Linked DNA regions of Roseobacter denitrificans OCh 114. The protein of the gene in region 2 interacts with the protein of the main gene of each other region in a pairwise test. Links are inferred from orthologs where the notes say so. Each region holds a gene or a part of one and is shown on either strand. Other genes may lie near its edges.

What was found.
Region 1: the proteins of RD1_RS12235 (region 2) and sfsA interact in binary tests that used the Escherichia coli proteins (3 or more experiments, as listed by UniProt). The link is inferred for Roseobacter denitrificans OCh 114 from one-to-one orthologs.

Annotation. Positions count from the first base shown.
Region 1 is NC_008209.1:917,271-920,506, forward strand. What follows is about bases 169-3,079. They hold sfsA (DNA/RNA nuclease SfsA), read right to left. Parts: upstream 2,023-3,079; coding sequence 1,315-2,022; downstream 169-1,314. Other genes in these bases: rsmD (16S rRNA (guanine(966)-N(2))-methyltransferase RsmD), read left to right, coding at 169-181; RD1_RS04370 (hypothetical protein), read left to right, coding at 198-380; map (type I methionyl aminopeptidase), read right to left, coding at 377-1,249; RD1_RS04385 (competence/damage-inducible protein A), read left to right, coding at 2,073-2,798; RD1_RS04390 (GNAT family N-acetyltransferase), read left to right, coding at 2,795-3,079. Outside these bases: more of rsmD, read left to right, coding at 1-168; more of RD1_RS04390, read left to right, coding at 3,080-3,236. UniProt on the Escherichia coli protein: Binds to DNA non-specifically. Could be a regulatory factor involved in maltose metabolism.
Region 2 is NC_008209.1:2,535,272-2,538,496, reverse strand. What follows is about bases 1-2,900. They hold RD1_RS12235 (glutamate-5-semialdehyde dehydrogenase), read left to right. Parts: upstream 1-767; coding sequence 768-2,033; downstream 2,034-2,900. Other genes in these bases: RD1_RS20700 (DUF3553 domain-containing protein), read left to right, coding at 2,757-2,900; RD1_RS12230 (histidine phosphotransferase family protein), read right to left, coding at 2,133-2,729; proB (glutamate 5-kinase), read left to right, coding at 1-738. Also shown: more of RD1_RS20700, read left to right, coding at 2,901-2,939; RD1_RS12225 (GNAT family N-acetyltransferase), read left to right, coding at 3,065-3,225. UniProt on the Escherichia coli protein: Catalyzes the NADPH-dependent reduction of L-glutamate 5-phosphate into L-glutamate 5-semialdehyde and phosphate. The product spontaneously undergoes cyclization to form 1-pyrroline-5-carboxylate.

The DNA.
Region 1 (3,236 bases), 1.6 Mb from region 2 along the record:
CGGCAAGGGCCTCGGCGCGGCGGCCCTTGCGCGTGCCGAGGCGGGAAACTGGCTGTCACCGGATGCGTTCGTGGTCTGGGAAGAGGCCAGCGCGATGCCGCCGCCCTCGGGTTATACCGAGGTCGATTACAGAAGATACGGCGACACACATATCACCTTGTTGTCGAAAATCTCCACATGACGTGCTAGGCTGCGCTATGTTCGCAACTTCCCTGTCGCATTTTTGGTCCATGCCCGCGCGCACAACCGCTGCGCCTGAGCCGCCGCGCAAAAGGTCCGGGCCGGTGTTTATCGGCGATGCGGTGCAGCCCTGGGGCGGTGAAACGCTGTTGCTGGCCTTGCTGCGCAAAGAGGTCTCAAAGCGCGCGGATGACCCCTAGCCCGACGTCGGATGGAACCTGCCGGCAGGTGACAGCGTAAAGATCTCCGCACCATCCGCCGTCACACCGATGGAATGTTCGAACTGCGCAGAGAGTGTTTTGTCCCGTGTCACGGCGGTCCAGTCGTCGGCCAGCGTTTTCGTTTCGGGCCGCCCCAGATTGACCATCGGCTCGATGGTAAAGAACATGCCTTCTTCCAGAACCGCGCCGGTGCCGGGTCGGCCATAGTGCAACACATTGGGCGGTGCATGAAACACACGCCCCAACCCATGACCGCAGAAATCGCGCACGACTGACATGCGGTTGCTTTCCACGAAACTCTGGATGGCATATCCGATATCACCAAAGGTGTTGCCGGGTTTGACCGCTTCGATGCCGCGCATCAGCGCGTCATGTGTCACCTGAATGAGCTTTTGTGCCTTTTTCGGCGCGGTGCCTGCCACATACATCCGGCTGGAATCACCAAACCAGCCATCCACGATCGCAGTGACGTCGATGTTCAGGATGTCGCCATCGCGCAGCACATCGTCATCGCGGCGCTTTTCGGGATCCTTGGAGATCGTCTCGCTGCCGCTTTTCGGGATCGGCGCGCCGGGAATGCCATGGCAGACGACACTGTTGACCGAAATGCAGCTGGCGTGTTTGTAACCCTTGTAATTGATCGTGGCCGAGGTGGCGCCCGCCTCTTCGACCATCTCTTCGATCCTTTTGTCGATGGCACCCGTTGTCTGCCCGACGAAAACAAGATCGGCAATGTCATCCAATATACGCGCCGTCAGCGCACCGGCCTTGCGCATGCCGGCGAAATCTGCGGCGTCGTATATCCTGATGCCGTCCTTGGTCTGGCGGCCTTTGAGGTCTTGGTTCACCTGCGTCTCCATCGTGCGTCTTTAGCGGCCTTCTAACGCGCCTTGGGTGCGAGAACCAGACCGCATCACAGGCGAATGGGGATCGCGCCCGCGACCTCAATGCCCTGTGGCGTGATATTGGTGCCCAGACAAAGAGTTTCAACGCCTCTGTCCCGTGCGCTGCGAAATGCCGCGGCATAGGTCGGGTCGATATCTCCGGCCAGCGTGAAACTTGTGCAATCTGTGCGTTGCACAAGGTAAAGCATGATCGCGCGGTGACCCGCCTGCGCCATATCGGCCAGTTCCTGCAGGTGTTTGGCACCGCGCGCGGTCACGCTGTCGGGGAATTCGGCCTGCCCGGTCTGACGGCTCAGGGTGACGCTTTTCACTTCGACATAGGCATCCGGCAGGCCGTCTTCGCTCAAAAGAAAGTCGATCCGGCTGTTTTGACCGTATTTGACCTCGGGTCTGACGGTGCCATAGCCCGACAGGGTCTCCACATGTCTGGCCACGAGCGCCTCTTTCAGTACGCGGTTGGGCAGGGACGTATCCACACCGGTGAAATGCCCGTTTTCGTGGTCCACCAGACGCCAGCCGAATTTGAGCTTTTTCTTGGGATCATCGTTGGGTTCAAGCCAGATACGGGTGCCGGGTGCGGCCAGGCCCATCATGGAACCGGGATTGGCGCAATGGGCCGTGATCTCTGCACCGTCGGCATCAAGCACGCAATCCGCCAGAAAGCGTTTATAGCGGCGTGTCAGGCGTGCGGGGACAAGTTCGGTTTGAAAGCGCATGATCCGAGGTCTATACCTGCCGCCAAGACAGACGCAAGGACGCTAAAGACATGCCAAACCCCAGTGCCGCCATGTTGGTGATCGGAGACGAAATCCTGTCCGGCAGGACGCGCGACGCGAATATGTATCATCTGGCAGGCGAATTGACCGAAGCCGGGATAGATCTGCGCGAGGTGCGCGTTGTGCCCGATGAAAAGGACACAATAATCGCGGCGGTGCGCGCCCTATCGCAAGCCCATGCATATGTGTTCACCAGCGGGGGGATCGGCCCGACCCATGACGATATTACCGCCGATTGCATTGCCGAAGCCTTCGATCGCACGATTGATGTCCGCGCCGATGCGCGCGCGCTGCTTGAGGCGCATTACGCCAAGTCGGGCACCGAGTTGAACGCCGCGCGGCTGCGGATGGCCCGTATTCCCGAAGGCGGCGTGCTGATCGACAACCCTGTCTCTGTGGCACCGGGGTTCATTGTCGAAAATGTCTATGTGATGGCCGGTGTGCCATCGGTTTTCCGGGCCATGGTCGCGGCAGTCCTGCCGACCCTGACCAGCGGCGCGCGGATCATCTCTGAAACGCTGCAGGTTGACCGGGGCGAAGGGGACATTGCGGGGCCTTTGGGAGAGTTGGCGCGGCAATACCCGGACCTCAGCATGGGGTCCTATCCGTTTCAAAAGACGACCGGCAGCTATGGTGCAAACATCGTAATCCGGGGCACGGATGCCTCTGTTGTGCAGGAAGCGATGTCGAAACTTGCACTGGCGCTGCAACGGTGAGCCTGACGCGGGCGCAACTCTTTGCCGCGGTGGATGCCACCTGGCCCGCGGCGCGCTACGTCGAAACCGCGCATTGGGTGCTGCGGGACGGGCAGGGGGGCGGCAAGCGTGTTTCGGCAGCCACGCCACGTGCAGGCGTGTCCGACCCGGATATCGAAGCCGCCGAAGGCGCAATGAAACAGCTGGGTCAGGATGCGCTGTTTATGGTGCGGGACGCGGATGATACGCTCGACGCGGCCCTTGATGCGCGCGGCTACGATCTGGTCGATCCGGTTGTGATCCTGACGTCTCCGGTAGCTGCGTTGACGGACAAGCCGGTGCCGAGGTTGGCGGCCTTCACAATCTGGGAGCCCTTGGCGATCATGGCCGAAATCTGGGCCAAGGGCGGGATCGGTCCGGCCCGTCTGGAGGTTATGGCGCGCGCCAAGGTGAAAACGG
Region 2 (3,225 bases):
AGCATGGGCGTCGTGCCCATCGTGAACGAAAACGACACCATTGCCACAGATGAAATCCGCTTTGGGGATAACGACCGGCTGGCGGCGCAAATCGCGGTAACGGTCGGGGCGGATCAGCTTGTCTTGCTCTCGGATGTGGATGGGTTCTATTCGGCCAACCCCAACATCGACCCCACCGCGCAACGCTTTGATGAAATTGGTGAAATCACGCCTGAAATCGAGGACATGGCGGGCGACGCCTGTTCCGGCCTGTCCAAGGGCGGCATGAAAACCAAACTGATGGCGGCCAAGATTGCAACCGCGGCCGGATGCCGGATGGCGATTACCGAAGGCGTCGTTCTCAATCCGCTGCGGGCATTGAATGAGGGTGCTGCGGCCACATGGTTTCGGGCCGATACAGACCCGCAGGCGGCGCGCAAGGGGTGGATTGCCGCCATGAAACCCAAAGGCACTGTGCATCTGGACAGCGGGGCGCTGGCTGCTTTGCGGTCGGGCAAGAGCCTGCTGCCTGCCGGGGTGTCGCACATCACGGGCCATTTTCAGCGCGGCGACCCGGTGGCGATCGCCGATGGGGCCGGGCATACCGTGGGTCACGGTCTTGTGCGCTACACGGCGGAGGAAGCGGGCAGGATCATGGGGCGCAAGTCCAATGAGATTGAATCGGTCCTTGGCTATCCCGCGCGTGCGGCTTTGATTCACCGGGACGATATGGCATTAACGATCCAGAATGGCGATTGATTTCGAAGAGGGCGTGAGGGGGTAAGCAGATGAAAGATATGGACAGTGTGTCGGCCATGATGTCGCAGATCGGTCAGCGCGCAAAAGAGGCAGCCGCGAGCTTGGGATTTGCCTCGGTGGAACGTAAACACGCTGCCCTGATTTCTGCGGCAGAACACATCTGGACGCAGCGCGCCGCCATCCTTGAGGCCAATGCAAAAGACATCGCTTATGGGCGCGACAAGGGGCTGAGCGATGCCATGATGGACCGGCTTTTGCTGGATGAAGAGCGCTTGCGGGGGATCGTCACCAGCCTGCGCTCCGTGGCGGAACAGGCGGATCCGGTCGGCGAAGTGATCGCTGCCTGGGATCAGCCGACGGGCCTGCATATTGAACGGGTGCGCACGCCGCTTGGTGTTATCGGCGTGATTTACGAGAGCCGCCCCAATGTCACGGTGGATGCGGGCGCGCTGTGCCTGAAGGCGGGCAATGCGGTCATTCTGCGCGGCGGTTCGGAGAGTTTTCATTCCTCCAAAGCGCTCCATGCCTGTCTGGTTCAGGGCCTCCGGGATGCCAATCTGCCAGAGGCCGCGATCCAGCTTGTGCCCACCCGGGATCGCGCGGCGGTCAGCGAAATGCTGACGATGACCGATACAATTGATGTAATCGTGCCGCGCGGGGGCAAGGGGCTGGTCGGTCTTGTGCAGCGCGAGGCACGCGTTCCTGTCTTCGCGCATCTTGAGGGGATCGTGCACATCTATATCGACGCGGCAGCGGATGCTGAAAAAACGCTCAAAGTGGTGATGAATGCCAAGACGCGGCGCACCGGTATCTGCGGGGCGGCTGAATGCCTGCTGATCCACAAGGATGTGATGCCTACACTGGGCGCGGATGTCATAAAAGAGTTGATGCGCGCGGGTGTTGAGGTGCGGGGGGACGAAACCCTGTCCGCGATCCAAGGGGTGGTCAAGGCCACGGCCGATGATTGGGGGCGGGAGTACCTTGATATGATCGTCGCGGCCCGCGTCGTTGATGATATTGACGATGCGATGGCGCATATCCGGACCCATGGGTCGAACCACACCGACTGCATCCTGACGGAAGACGCCCGTGCTGCGCGGCGGTTTATGACGGAATTGGATTCAGCCATCGTCATGCATAATGCCTCGACGCAATTTGCAGATGGGGGGGAGTTCGGGATGGGTGCCGAAATTGGGATTGCGACCGGCAAGATGCATGCGCGCGGACCGGTGGGGGCCGCGCAATTGACCAGTTTCAAGTATCTGGTGAGCGGTGACGGGACAACGCGTGCCTGAAGCGTCTGATCAGATACTTGATGTATCAATCATCGCAGTATGCGTTGATATCCATGATGTCAGGCCGCGTTAAGCGTTTCATGTATTTCGCGTGACGCTCTAGAACCGCAGTTTGATTTCGCTTTTGCCGATCTCTGTCACTGTCTGGCGGTTCATATCGCCTGCGATCAGGGGCAGCAGGGCAAACTGCACCTGAGCGGGGCGCAGATCATCCGGCGCCTCCTTCGTGGCAAGAATATCCCAGAGCGCTTCGTCGATGTTGAGCTTGTCTGCGTGCCCATGCAGCAGCCATTGCCCGCCATCCTGACTGATTTCGATACGGCCCCCGTAGGGCATGGCCGTCTCCACACACAGCAGCGCCAGAAAGGCCATGCGCACGTGAGAGCGTGGCTGTGCATCCATGGGGCCCCACGCCACATTGAGGCGCGACCCCTGCATCACATCCTTGATGATCGACACGATTTCAGCGCGCCCCATCATCTGTTCCCCCGCAGCGCCAAAGGCCACGCGGAAATAGCGGATGCGCGCACTGGCATTGCCGACGCTTTCCTGGATGAGGTCCATCTCGGGGCCCGGTGCGCCGCCGGACATATCCAGCAGTTCGAGGCCATTGTTGATCGCGCCGATTGGCGATATCAAGTCATGGCAGATGCGACTGCCGATCAAGGCACCAAGGTTGATATTGCTTTGGCCCATTATTTTCTCCTGCGCGCAAAGGGTACAATGGAAGATACAAACGCTATATTTTCGCCGGGCATGCTGGTCATGCACCCAGAGCACCCGGAATGGGGCACAGGACAAGTGCAAAGTAACATTGGGGGCAAATTAACCGTAAATTTTAGAGATGAAGGTAAGATTGTCATTGATAGCGCTCGCGTTGCATTGCGTGCCGTCTTTGATGGATGAACATCCTTTCCAAAAGGTTAACGGCGGCCTTTATATTGTAAAGCCGTCAAAGGGTCGCGTGGTGCTTTGCACGACCGTGGTATAGGGCGGCATCACCCGACCAACCAAAGGACCAAGACCGCAAAATGAATAAGACTTCTGCGCCTTCCTTTGAGACGAGACTGGCAAGCTGCGAAGAGGATTTGAGGGCTGCGCAGGCGTTAAGATATGAGGTCTTCGTCGAGGAGTTGGGCGGTGGCGGTGCCATGGTGGATCACGAGAACCGTCTGGAGCAGGACAGGTTCGA